Regions from separate parts of the Lysobacter sp. N42 genome, predicted to be linked through region 2. Evidence: riboswitches for the same ligand, from Rfam matches in the RefSeq annotation. Region 2 holds a riboswitch; the other holds the start of a gene.
The links. Region 2 has a riboswitch for cobalamin ahead of EYQ95_RS15650 (ribonucleoside-diphosphate reductase subunit alpha). Riboswitches for the same ligand answer to the same signal wherever they lie in the genome.

Region 1 (6,772 bases), on a different contig from region 2:
CGAGCTGTGCAAGGCGCTGGCCGAGTTCCTGTTCGACTCGGTCGACGCCATGGTGCGCATCGACATGAGCGAGTTCATGGAGAAGCACGCGGTGAGCCGCCTGGTCGGCGCGCCTCCGGGCTACGTGGGCTACGAGGAGGGCGGCTACCTGACCGAGGCCGTGCGCCGCCGCCCGTACAGCGTGATCCTGCTCGACGAGGTCGAGAAGGCGCACCCGGACGTCTTCAACATCCTGCTGCAGGTGCTCGACGATGGCCGCCTCACCGACGGCCAGGGCCGCACGGTGGACTTCCGCAACACCGTCATCGTGATGACCAGCAACCTCGGCTCGCACCAGATCCAGGAACTCTCGGGCGAGGGCACGCCCGAGGCCTACCTGCAGATGAAGGCGGCGGTGATGGCCGTGGTGCAGTCGCACTTCCGGCCGGAGTTCATCAACCGGCTTGACGACATCGTGGTGTTCCACCCGCTGGAGAAGGCGCAGATCCGCGAGATCGCGCGCATCCAGCTACGCGGATTGGAGAAGCGCCTGGCCGAGCGCGGCCTGAAGCTGGAACTGGCGGACGAGGCACTGACGCTGCTGGGCAACGTGGGCTTCGACCCCGTCTACGGTGCGCGCCCGCTCAAGCGCGCCATCCAGCAGCAGATCGAGAACCCGCTCGCGCAGCGCATCCTGTCGGGCGAGTTCAATGCGGGCGATACCATCCGCGTGCGGGCCGAGGGCGGGCACCTGACGTTCGATCGCGGTTGAGGCGCATGCCGTCGCAGCCGCCCCCGGCGGGCCGGCTGCGGAAGATCGGGCGGCCACGCGCCGCCCGTCTTCGCTTCGCGGGGCTTACCAGCGCAGATTCAGCCCCATCTGCGCGCTGACGGCGTTGCGGTCACCGCTGCCGAGCCCCTGCTCGCCGCGCAGGTCCACGTACCACGCGGCCCTGCCCTGCGCATGCGACAGGCCGATGCCGAGCTCGGCCCAGCTGCGCGCCATTCCCGGGCTCACCCGGGTCGAATCGCGGCCGCCGTAGAACACGGCGGCATCGGCTTCGCGCAGGTCGCGCCAGACGTTGGCGACCGCATACAGGCGGGAAGGCCCCTGGCCCCGGGTCGAAGCGTGCAGGCCCAGCCGCGCCCGCAGGCTGTCCTGCGCCAGCCGCTCGCTGGCCACACCGCCTTCGAGGCCGTCCAACCGGGTGTGCGCGGCGATGAGCTGCACCTGCGGGCGCCAGTCCCAGCCGCCCGCCGCGTAGCTGCGTGCCAGCGTGCCCGACAGCGCGCCCGCCCAGCCGTCGATGCGCGTGCTGCTGCCGTCGAACGGTGACAGCCTGCCGCGCAGCGCACCGGCCTCGGCGGTGAGGTCGAGCGAGTAACCACCGCCGAACGCGAGCGTCTGGTAGCCACCCACGGTGAAGGCCTGCAGGCGGACCTCGCCCACCGAGGCCGACAGCGGCGTGGCGAAACCCTTGACGGTCGGCCGCAGCCGGTCCTGCACGTCACCCTCGGCCTGCGCCACGCGCGCCATGACGCCACGCACCACGCGCTCCCCGCGCTGGAGATCCACGCCGGCCTGCAGGCCGATGCGGCGCACGTCCTGCCCGAAGCGGTCGCCGAACGTCTCCAGCTGGTCGCCACGCAGGCGCATCCATACCGGCGATGCGGCATGGCCGACCGCGGCCTCCGTGCCGCCCTCGCGCACGGCCAGCGAACGGGCCCCGGCATCGGCCAGGCCGTCGACGAACAGCGCCTGCGCGATGCTCGACGATACCGCCGCCGTCGTGACCACCGGCGCGAGCAGGCGCATGTTGCCCGGATCGGGCGTGTCCGTCGGCGGCGGCGTCGTGGGCGGAGGCGTCGTCGGCGGGGGCGTGGTGGGCGGCGGGGTGGTGGGTGGCGCGGCGGTCGGGACGGATGACGTGAGCACCCACCTGCCGGCGTGCGGACCCGAGCTGGCGCGCTCGAGGCGGTACTGCCAGAGGCCGTTCGCGGTGGTGATGGGTGCTGCGAGCACGAATGCGTCGGCCGTGGACGTGCCGCGCGTGTCCACCACGAGGATGCCGTCGACGGTCTGCGCGCCCGTGCTGCCGGGCGCCTGCATGATGTCGAGCACGGTGCGGCCGGTGGCATTGCCGTCGATGCGCAGGCGGTCGGTGGCGGAGGTATCACCGCCCAGCACCGTGGCCATCAGCACGCGCCCGGTGCCGGACCAGTCGCCGGCCACGTGCAGCACGTCGCCGGTCGCGTCCTGGCCCAGGTCGAGCACTCCGTCGTTGACCACCGACGTGCGCAGGCGCGCCTCCGGGAAGATCGTGCTGGAAGACCGCCGCGCGGCGAGGGTGCTGCCGGCGCCCACGTAGATCGTCGTGCTGTCCGCGTCCAGCGCGTCGCCGAAGCTGGAGCCGTCGAGGTACCCGTAGTCGAAGAGGCTCATGCGCGCGCCGTCGAGCAGCTCGATGCGCTCGAAGCCGCGGATGCTCACGGACGGGCAGGTCGTGACGCCATCCGGGCACTGCGTGCCGCGATCGCTGCGCGCAACGAAGTGCTGGCCGCGGAAGCGGATGGTGTCGACATCCGTGCTGCGGTCGTGGAAGCCGTCGAGGGCCGTACCCGTGCCGCTGTCGCCTTCGAAGCGCCTCACGTTCGCGAGGCTCGCTCCCAGGGCGACGTCCACCGTATCGCTGCCGTAGCCGCCGCGGAACTCGGTGAGCGTCGAGTTGCCGCGCAGGTCGAGGCGGTCGTTGCCGTCGTCGCCCGACAGCAGGCGCACCTGCGCCCCGTCGAGGATGAAGTGATCGTTGCCCGCCGGTGCGCTCGTGCGGGTGTAGTTCCCCGAGGCGTCCCGGAAGGCTTCCACATCGCCGCTGTCGCCGAATATCTGGTCGATGAGGCCGCCCGTGAGCACGAAGGTGTCGTCGAAACGGTTGCCGAAGGTGTTGAGCGCGGCCTGCGAGAAGTCGCCGCCGTCGCCGTACAGCGTGAAGCCGTTGCTCAAGGCATCGCCGCCGGTGAAGCGCGCCGAGTCGGCGCCGCCGCCCAGGCGCATCACGTTCGTGAGCGAGCCGGAGTTGAAGATCAGGCTGTCGCCGTCGCGTATGCGCCCGCGGGGGCTGAAGTCGAAGGCGCTGAAGCCGCCGCCGAACGCGCCGCCGTTGAACACCGCCTCCAGCGGCACCGCCCCGTCCGGCCCCGTGGTCGACAGGATGCGCCCGCCGTTGACCACGATGCGGTTCAACGACGTGCTGCCCGCGACCTGGTTGACGAAGCGTCGCGAGAGGTCGATGTAGGCGTCGCGCGGGCCGGGTGCGCCGGGCGGGCCGTTGTCGATCACGATCTCGATCGGGCGGTCGGTGACCAGCGTGCCGTGGGCGATCTCGTTGACCAGGCAGTTCCTCAGCTCCAGGCGGTCCAGGCCCGTGGCGTCGAAAGGCAGCGACGGGTTGCTGCTGCCATAGCCGTAGTAGGAGTTCGTGGCGGTTTCGGATGCGTTGCGCGACAGCAGGACGTTGTCGCCCGTGCGTTCGTAGACGCAGCCGAGGGCGAATGCCGGCGATGCGGTGCCGCCGGCCGCAACGGCCAGTGCCACGGCGAGGAGGGATCGGCGCATGCCGCGCGCGTGCGCGGATGCCAGCGCCCCGGGGCCCGGAAAACGAAGGGTCATTCACAGCTCCTGGAAAAGGGTGGGCGCGACGTGACGCGGCCTGACGCGGGCTGTGGATGACGCGGGATGCATCGTGCGCACGTCCTGTGCCGGAATCGAACCGCGGGCTCCGCCGCGGCGCGCAGTCTGACCGCCGGCTTCGTCGCGGGATGTAGGACAAGTCCGCATCGCGCGTCGGCCAAGGCGCCGCGCAGTCGCGGCTGCATGCGCGCATTCCCGCAGGCGGCCGGGGCGAGGCTCTGCTAGCATTCGCGCCGCCCCAGGTGACCCCGGCACGTGCCGGGGTTGAAACGGGAATCCGGTGCGCCGCGTCCGCGGCAATTCCGGAGCTGCCCCCGCAACGGTAGGCGAGCAGGGACGTCGGCATCAGGCCACTGTGCTTCACGCATGGGAAGGCGCCGGCGTCGGAGGATCCGCATCCTTCGCTCGCGAGCCCGGAGACCGGCCTGTCGGCGACGCTTCGACTCGCGGAGGGCGATGTCGTGGGAGCCGGCGCATCGCGCGCCGGTTCGCACGCACGGCTGCGCGGTCGATCCCTGAACCCGGCCGCGCGGATGGGCGCGGCCAAGGAGTGCCGTGCATGTCCCCGCAGAACCGTATCCCCGCGCCCGCCGCAATCCTTCCCCTTGCCCTTGCCCTTGCCGCCCTGCTCGCGGCACCCGCGCCGGTGCGCGCCGACGATGGTCCGCCGGAGGATGAAACCGCCGCGCTCGACCGCGTCGTGGTCACCGCCAGCCGCACCGCACAGCCTGCGGAGCGTGCGCTCGCCGCGGTCACGGTGATCGACCGCGAGCGCATCGAGCGCCTGCAGCCTGCGTCGCTGCAGGATCTGCTGCGCGGGGAGGTGGGCGTGTCCATCGCCAACAACGGCGGCGCCGGCAAGCTCAGCACGATGTTCGTGCGCGGCACCGAGTCCGACCACGTGCTGGTGCTGGTCGACGGCCTGCGCGTGGGCGCGGCCACCGCGGGCCTGGCCTCGTTCCAGGACATCCCGGTCGAGCAGATCGAGCGCATCGAAATCGTGCGGGGGCCGTTCTCCTCGCTGTACGGCGCCGACGCGATCGGGGGCGTGGTGCACGTGTTCACGCGCCGCCCGGCGGCCGCCTTCCAGCCCAGCCTGTTCGTGGGCGCGGGCAGCGACGATACGCAGCGGTACGGCGTGGGTGTCTCCGGCCGCAGCAAAGCGGCGTGGTACTCGCTGCAGGCCGCGCACGACACGACCGCGGGCATCGATGCCTACCGCGGCAACCCCGCCTGGGCCGCGTTCGAGACGCCCGAGCCCGACCGCGACGGCTACCGCAACACGTCGCTCTCGCTGCGCGCAGGAACGCGCGTGGGCGAGGCCTGGACGCTGGAAGCGCACGGCCTGCGCGCGGAGGGCTTCAACGAGTACGACGGCAGCTTCGTCAACGAGTCCGACGTCGTGCAGCAGATCGTCGGCAGCCGCGTCCGCTATTCGGTGGACGACGCGCTCGCGGTGACGCTCAACCTCGGCCGCACCGTCGACATCAGCGACAGTTATCGCAACGGGCGCTACGTCAACACCTTCGAGACCTGGCGCGACATCGGCTCGCTGCAGGCCGACGTCGCCGCCGGAGGCGGGCTGGCGTCCATGGGTCTGGACTGGTGGCGCGACGAGGTCGAAAGCACCACCGCCTTCGTGGTGCGCGAGCGGATCACCCGCGGCCTTTTCGCACAGTGGCAACGCGACGCCGGTGCGCATGCGTTCCGCTTCGGTGCGCGGCGCGACGAGGACGGCCAGTTCGGCGGCCGCACCACGGGCAGCGCCTCCTGGGGCTGGGACTTCGCCGAAGGCCTGCGCCTGGTGGCCAGCTTCGGCACCGCGTTCAAGGCGCCCTCGTTCAACGAGCTCTACTTCCCGTACTACGGCATCCCGACCCTGCGGCCGGAAACCTCGCGCAGCGCCGAGCTCGGGCTGCGCGGGCGCGCCGCGCGTGGCGGCTGGTCGGTGCAGGCCTTCGATACGCGCGTGGACGACCTGATCGTGCACAACGCCGCGCTGCCGCCGTTCGGCGGGCCCGACAACATCGGCCGCGCACGCATCCGCGGCGTGGAGGCCTCGGCCGACGCGCGCCTCGCGGGCTGGCAGCTGCGCGGAAGCGCGACCTGGCTGGATCCGCGCAATGCCAGCGGCGGTGCGCACCACGGCAACTGGCTGCCCCGGCGCGCGCGCCTCGGCGGCCGCATCGACGTCGACCGCGACTTCGGTGCGTTCAGCGCCGGCGCCTCGGTGACCGCGTCCGGCGAGCGCTTCGACGATGCGGCGAACGCGGTGCGGGTAGGCGGGCACGCCGTCACCGACCTGCGCCTGGGCTTCGACGTGGCCGCCGACTGGTCGCTGCTGCTCACCGCCACCAACGTCTTCGACAGGCGCTACGAGACCGCCGCGTTCTACAACCAGCCCGGCCGGGGCTGGTTCCTCGGCCTGCGCCATCGCCCGGCGCGCTGAGGCCGCCCGCTGCGTTCGCCCGTCGGGGAGGCGGGCGAACGCTCAGCCCAGCTCCGCGGCCAGGCGCAGCAGCCCCGCCGATGCCGGCATCGCCCAGTGCGCGTCCACCTGCGGCGTGATCGCGCTGGGCACGGGGTTGATCTCCAGCACCGGCTTGCCGAGGCGGCGGGCCAGCTGCGGCAGCGACGCGGCCGGCTGCACCAGCCCCGACGTGCCGACCACGACCACGCGGTCGGCGCGTTCGATGGCCGCGACCGCGGCGTTCCATGCATCTTCGGGCAGAGCCTCGCCGAACCAGACCACGTCCGGCCGGTAGAGGCCGCCGCAGTGCCCGCAAGGCGGAGGCGCCTCGCGCGCGCCGTCGTCCGGCGGCGCCGGCGCGACCGTGATGGGATCGGGCTCGCGACGCCCACCGCAGCCGATGCAGCGCGAGTGCAGCAGACGCCCATGCAGGTGCGCCACCCGCGCGCTGCCGGCGCGTTCGTGCAGGTCGTCGACGTTCTGGGTCACGACGTCGACCTCATGGCCCTGGCGTTCGAGCGCGGCGATCGCCTCGTGGCCCGCATGCGGCCGCACGCGCAGAAGTTGCGCCGCGCGCCAGCGATACCAGCCCCAGACCAGGGCCGGGTCGCGGGCGAAGGCCTGCGGCGTGG
Region 2 (6,772 bases):
GCTGGCCGAACGCACGCGGCACCTGGCGCATGCGCGAGACGTAGGCGAGGTAGTCGGCCTCGCTCTCGACCTTGTGGAAGTTGATCAGGAACGTGGGCAGGAAGGCCTGCGTGCCGCCCATCTGCTCGAAGGGATAGCGATGGTCGGTGAAGCGGTCGGCGGCCTCGGCGGCCTGCAGCTGGTACTCGAAGAGATCCCAGGACAGCTTCGTCTCCGGCCCGAGCCGCGCGTAGTCGAAGCCGGCCTTCATCTCCGCGAAGGCGGCGCGCATCCAGTCGAGCTGCCTGCGCGCGGCCTCGCGCGACATGTCGTCGAGGTCGCCATAGCGGTCCTTGCGGCCCTGCATGGTCATGGCGATGGGGCTGAGCTGCAGCTGTTCCTCGTACTTGCGCTCGAACCAGGCATTGAGGCGCGCGTCCTCGCTGACGGCGGCCGCCACGGGCGCGGTGGCAGGCGCGGGCGCGGTGGCGGTCGGCGCGACATGCGCGCAGGCCGTGCACAGCGCGAGCGAGAGGGCGGAGACGACGAGCAGGCGATGCATGGGCACTCCAGTTCGGGGAACGCGTTCCCGGGCAGGGCCGATCATGCCGGAAGGCCGGGGCCGCCCCCCCTGCCGGTCGTACCGCATCGACAGCGCGGGGAATGCCGCCCCCCGGGCGGGCGCTACGGCGGCGTCACGCCGCATCGCAGGCAGCGCCGCGCGATGCCCCGCTCAGCCGCCCGTGCGCAGCCGCGGCCGCAGCGCGACGCTGCGCTCGGCGTCCATCAGCTGCAGCTCGCCGTCCTGGATCATCGCGGTCAGCCGCGCCCCGCGCGAGAGCAGCGGCAGCGCCGCATCGAGTTCCTGCGGGTCGAGCTCGATCACCGTGAGCGCGCGAAGCCGCGCCAGCGCGGCGGCATTGCGCGTCCACCACAGCTCCGACGCCTGCCCGCCGTAGCCCACCACGACCACCTGCGCCGCGCGTCCCGCCGCCTTGCGCAGGCGCGACTCGTCGGGCTGGCCGAGCTCGATCCACTGCTCGATGGCGCCGGTGTAGTCGCGTCTCCACAGCGCGGGTTCGTCCTCGTCGCCCAGGCCGCGGCCGAACTCCAGGCGCTCGTCGGCGTGCAGCGCGAAGGCGATGAGGCGCACGAGCAGGCGCAGGTCGGTTTCCGACGGGTGCTGCGCCAGCGTGAGCGCATGGCTGGCGTAGTAGTGCCGGTCCATGTCGCTGACCTGCAGCTCGACCTTGACCACGGTGGACTTGGGGGACATGCGCCTTCCGGGAGGCGAGCGGGAGCGCGATTCTAGGCGCAGGCACGGCGCGGCCGCCGGCTTACCTCCGATGGCGCGCCGTGCCGGGGCGTGGCGCGCGGTGCCCTCATGCCGGCGCGTCCGGGTGGCGTGCGAGCCAGGCGGCCAGCTGCGCGCGGTAGTGCTCGAGCTCCTCCTCGTAGCTGTCGAAGACGCAGACCGCGCAGCCACCGTCGCAACAGTCGGCCGGCAGCGGGCGTTCGGGGGGAACCGGGCGGGGATCGGGCGTCGCGTGCATGTCCGACAGGTCCGGGCGCCGCGGGCGGCTTTCAAGCGCCCCGCGTCGCATTCCCGTACAGGTGCGCACGGCCACGCGTGCGCTGCAGCGCAGCACGCAGCGTGACGCCGGTCTCCTTCCGGCGGCGCCCCCGCCGACCCGCCGATGGCCCGGCCCGGCATGTATCGCGTTGCCCGTACTGGAAAAACGCGGTCCCGGCGCCCGCCGCGGCGCGGTCGTGGCCTGCCTGGGTGGAATTCCCCGCTGTGGCGGTTTCGGAATCGACCCTAAGGTCGGGGCGCACCCGTTCTCCGCCATCCGCCGAGGAACACGCGGCTGCTGCCGCGCGGCCTTTCGCCACGGACGCGGGCGCCACGCGGCGGCCCGGCGCATCGCAGTGCAAGCCACCCTCCTCACTCTGCAGGGAACCACCCGATGTCGAAGTCGCACACGTTCCACCAGCGCGCACTGGCCACCGCCATGGCGCTCGCGCTCACCGCCGGATTCGCGGGCACGGCCGTCGCCGGGCGCGTCGACACCACCGGCCTGCGCGCGGCCGAGCAGACCACGTTCGATCGCTTCATCGTCAAGTACCGCGAGGGCGCCAGCGCGGCTGCCCGCCAGGACAACCTGGCCCGGGCCGGGCGCGCCACCGCGCGTGCGGTGGCCCTCGGGCACCTGCGCCGCCTTTCGGTGGGCGCGGACGTGGTGAAGGCCGACCGCGGCCTCGATCGCGCCGAAGCCGAAGCGCTGATGCGCCAGATCGCCGCCGACCCGAACGTCGAGTACGTCGAGGTCGACCAGCTGATGCAGCCGCTGATGACGCCCAACGACACGCACTACGGCGCCTACCTCTGGGGCATGCAGAGCGGCACCGGCGGCATCCGCGCCGACCAGGCCTGGAACACCACCAGCGGCAACGGCGTGGTCGTGGCGGTGCTTGACACCGGCTACACCGACCACAGCGACCTGCTCGGCAACATCCTCCCGGGCTACGACTTCATCAGCGACAGCCGCACTGCCGGCGACGGCAACGGCCGCGACGCCGACGCCCACGTCCGGGCGACTACTACCGCAAGGACAACTCCAGCTGGCACGGCACGCACGTGGCCGGCACCGTGGCCGCCATCGGCAACAACGGCAAGGGCGTGATCGGCGTGGCCTACGGCGCGAAGGTCGTGCCGGTGCAGGGCACCGTCGTGGAGGCGGGCTGCGTGGCGCGACGAAAGCCGATGCGTCGAAGCCACGCTGGCATTGGGATACCTCGGTCTACTACGCGCGGATCCGCGACGAGATCCTGTCGGTCGATAGCCCGGTCGCGCCCGGCACCAGCCTGTCCGCCAACATCCATCGCACCACGCATGGCGGTATCGAGGCGCTCGTCGGCGTGAGCCTGCCGCTCGGCAACGGCGTTGATCGCATCGAGCCGCTGCTCAGTGCGTCGTACAACCGCTTCTTCTTCGACGGTGATCTGGTCTATGGCGACAACCGCCTGCCGGCGGCGCCGGCGTATGCGATGCGTGGCGAAGTGATATATCGCCACGGCAACGGGTTCCTCGTCGGCCCGACGTTCGACTGGGTGGGCTCGCGCTATGCGGACTTCAGCAACAGCTATCGCCTCGCGGGGTACCACCTCTTCGGCCTCCGCGCCGGCATCCGGCGCGACCGGTGGGAGGTCTTCGGCGAGCTGCGCAACCTGACCGACCAGCGCTACGTGGGCACGATGAGCGTCCGCGACCGAACGTCGGCGGGCGACGCTGTCCTGCAGCCAGGCGCGCCACGATCGGTAAGTGCCGGGGCGCGCTTGAGCTTCTAGCGGGTCAGACGGCGTCCGCGACCACCATCGTGTCCGACCGATCAGCGAAGCGGCGGCGACTCCTCAACGGCAGACCCAATAAAATGTATTGACTGGTTAGGGTCGGCCCAATATGTTGTGCCCGTCGAAGGTGCCGCGCCCGCCCGGGTCGGCTTAAAAGGGAACCCGGTGGAACTCCGGGACTGCCCCGCAGCGGTAAGTGGAAACGACCCGCGTCATTGGCACTGGCCCGAGCGGCTGGGAAGCGACGCGCAGTAGGTGGCGAGCACTCGCCGTAGTCCACGAGTCCGAAGACCTGCCTCGATCGGCGGCCGCGTGCCGCCGTTGGCCAGGCGTCCTCGTGGGAGGGACGGGGCGGTCCGCGGACCTCGTCCGCTGCCTTCCGTCTTCTTGCGTCGATGCCGGCTCGCCCGAGGGGGCGGGGGCCGGCACGGGCATGCCTGCGCCGCTTTCGCTTCCTCTCCATCGCCACCGGAGAGGAACCAATGACGAACGAGACACTCACCCCAACCGTGCCACACGTGGCGTCCGACACCGACGCGCCCGGCTTCGCACTGACCCCGCCGCATGCGCCGGCGACCATGACCGTGACCAAGCGGGACGGCCGCCGCGAGCCAGTCGACGTCGCCAAGATCGTGCGCGCCGTGCAGCGCTGCAGCGCAGGGCTCGATGACATCGATCCGATGCGCGTCGCGCTCAAGACCATCGGCGGCATCTTCGACGGCGCGACCACCCGCGAGCTCGACGAGCTTTCAATCCATACCGCCGCCGCGTTCACCGCCGAGGAGCCGCAGTACTCGCGCCTCGCCGCGCGGCTGCTCGGGGCGTACATCGACAAGGAAGTCGCCGGGCTCGGCGTGCATTCGTTCTCGCAGTCGATCCTGCTCGGCCACGACCTCGGCCTGATCAACGACCGCGTGCGCGAGGCCGTCGAAGCGAACGCCCGCAAGTTCAACGACGCGATCGACGCGGCCAACACGCGGCGCTTCGAGTACTTCGGCCTGCGCACGCTGTACGACCGCTACCTGCTCAGGCACCCGCACACGCGCCACGTCATTGAGACGCCGCAGCACTTCTTCATGCGCATCGCGGTCGCGCTGACCGACAGCCCCGCGGGTGCGCTTCAGCTTTACCGGCTGATGGCGTCGCTGGATTACATCCCGAGCTCGCCGACGCTGTTCAACTCCGGCACGCGCCACGAGCAGCTCTCGTCGTGCTTCCTGCTGGATTCGCCGCAGGACTCGCTGACCGACATCTACGCGCGCTACGGCGACGTCGCGCAGCTGTCGAAGTTCTCCGGCGGCATCGGGCAGGCGTATCACCGCATCCGCGCGCGCGGTTCGCTGATCCGCTCCACCAACGGCCGCAGCAACGGCATCGTGCCGTGGCTGAAGACGCTCGACGCGTCGGTCGCCGCGGTGAACCAGGGCGGCAAGCGCAAGGGCGCGGCCTGCATCTACCTCGAGACATGGCATGCGGACATCGAGGAATTCCTCGAGTTGCGCGACAACACCGGCGACGAGATGCGCCGCACGCACAACCTCAACCTCGCCAACTGGATCCCGGACCTGTTCATGCAGCGGGTCGAGGCGGACGGCGACTGGTCGCTGTTCGATCCCAAGGCCGTTCCGGAGCTGCCGGATCTCTGGGGCGAGGCCTTCGAGCGGGCCTACGTGCAGGCCGAGCAGCAGGGCCTCGCGACACGCACGGTCAAGGCGCGAGAGCTGTACGCGCGGATGATGAAGGTGCTTGGCGAAACCGGTAACGGCTGGATGACGTTCAAGGACGCCTCCAACCGCACCTGCAACCAGGTTGGCCCCGGCCGCACGGTGCACCTGTCGAACCTGTGTACGGAGATTCTGGAAGTCACGAGTGCCGACGAGACCGCCGTCTGCAACCTCGGCTCGATCAATCTCGCGCAACACGTCGGCGACGACGGCTTCGATTTCGACAAGCTCGCCGGGACCGTCGACGTGGCCGTACGCCAGCTCGACCGCGTGATCGACCTCAATTTCTATCCGATCGAGTCGGCGCGGCGCTCGAACCTGCGCTGGCGCCCCGTCGGGCTGGGGGTGATGGGACTGCAGGATGTGTTCTTCAGGCTCCGCCTGCCATTCGATTCGGCCGAGGCGCTCGCGCTCTCGACGCGGATCGCCGAGACGATCTACCTGCATGCGCTCGATGCGTCGTGCGCCCTCGCCGAGCAGCACGGCGCGCATCCCTCGTTCGACGAAACGCGCGCGGCGAAGGGTGAACTGCAGTTCGACCTCTGGGGCGTGACCCCGACGCATGCCGTCGCCTGGGAGGCACTAAAGGCGCGCATCGCCACGCATGGCCTGCGCAACTCGCTGCTGATCGCCATCGCCCCGACCGCCACCATCGCCTCGATCGCCGGCTGCTACGAATGCATCGAGCCGCAGGTTTCTAACCTGTTCAAGCGCGAGACGCTCTCGGGCGACTTCGTGCAGGTCAACCGCTACCTCGTCAACGAGCTCAAGAAGCTCGGCCTCTGGACGCAGCCCATCCGCGATGCGATCAAGCTCGGCGAGGGGTCCATTCAGGCCATCGAGGCCATCCCGGAATCATTGCGGCAGGTCTACCGCACTGCTTGGGAGCTGCCGCAGAAGGCGCTGATTGACCTCGCCGCCGCGCGAGGCGCCTACATCGACCAGTCGCAGTCGCTGAATCTCTTCATGGAGAGCCCGAACATCGGGCGGCTGTCGTCGATGTACATGTACGCCTGGAAGTCGGGCCTGAAGACGACGTACTACCTGCGCTCGCGGCCGGCGACCCGCATCGCGAAGGCCACCGTGTCGACCGCCCCCCCGCAGGCCGCCATCGCGTGCTCGCTCGAAAACCCCGAAGCCTGCGAGGCCTGCCAGTAGGCGACCCGACGTCCGCCGCGGGTGTTCTTGACGCCCGCGACCGAATCTCTCTGACCGGAACAACCCCATGCCCGCCGCACGCCTTCTAGACCCCGGCTTCGAGCTGACCCTGCGCCCGATGCGCTACCCGCTCTTCTACGACATGTACCGCGACGCGATCCGTAATACGTGGACCGTAGAGGAGATCGACTTCGGCATTGACATCAACGATCTGCGGGACAAGCTCACGCCGGCCGATCGCCACCTCATCGAGCGTCTCGTCGCCTTCTTCGCGACGGGCGACTCGATCGTCGCCAACAACCTTGTGCTCAACCTCTACCAGCACGTCAACGCACCCGAGGCGCGCATGTACCTGTCGCGCCAGCTCTACGAGGAAGCGCTGCATGTGCAGTTCTACCTGACACTGCTGGACGCCTACGTGCCCGACATGGAGCGGCGTGCCGCGGCGTTCTCGGCGATCGAGAACATCCCGTCGATCCGTGTCAAGGCCGATTTCTGCTTTCACTGGATCGACTCCATCCAGCAGCTGAGGCGGCTCGAGACGCGCGAGGATCGGCGTG

Region 1: it holds a riboswitch for cobalamin, as region 2 does, so the genes downstream of both, btuB (TonB-dependent vitamin B12 receptor) here and EYQ95_RS15650 (ribonucleoside-diphosphate reductase subunit alpha) in region 2, are expected to answer to the same signal.

The regions. Positions count from the first base shown of each region.
Region 1 covers NZ_SKFB01000052.1:5,039-11,810, reverse strand. The annotation lists gene clpB (ATP-dependent chaperone ClpB) at 1-751, shown strand, start outside; gene EYQ95_RS24060 (autotransporter outer membrane beta-barrel domain-containing protein) at 836-3,649, opposite strand; cobalamin riboswitch at 3,894-4,114, shown strand; gene btuB (TonB-dependent vitamin B12 receptor) at 4,230-6,119, shown strand; gene EYQ95_RS24050 (NAD-dependent deacylase) at 6,162-6,772, opposite strand, start outside.
Region 2 covers NZ_SKFB01000011.1:47,645-54,416, forward strand. The annotation lists gene EYQ95_RS15625 (DUF885 family protein) at 1-541, opposite strand, end outside; gene EYQ95_RS15630 (YaeQ family protein) at 713-1,255, opposite strand; gene EYQ95_RS15635 (oxidoreductase-like domain-containing protein) at 1,362-1,532, opposite strand; gene EYQ95_RS15645 (TonB-dependent receptor domain-containing protein) at 2,722-3,327, shown strand; cobalamin riboswitch at 3,439-3,645, shown strand; gene EYQ95_RS15650 (ribonucleoside-diphosphate reductase subunit alpha) at 3,909-6,212, shown strand; gene EYQ95_RS15655 (ribonucleotide-diphosphate reductase subunit beta) at 6,280-6,772, shown strand, end outside.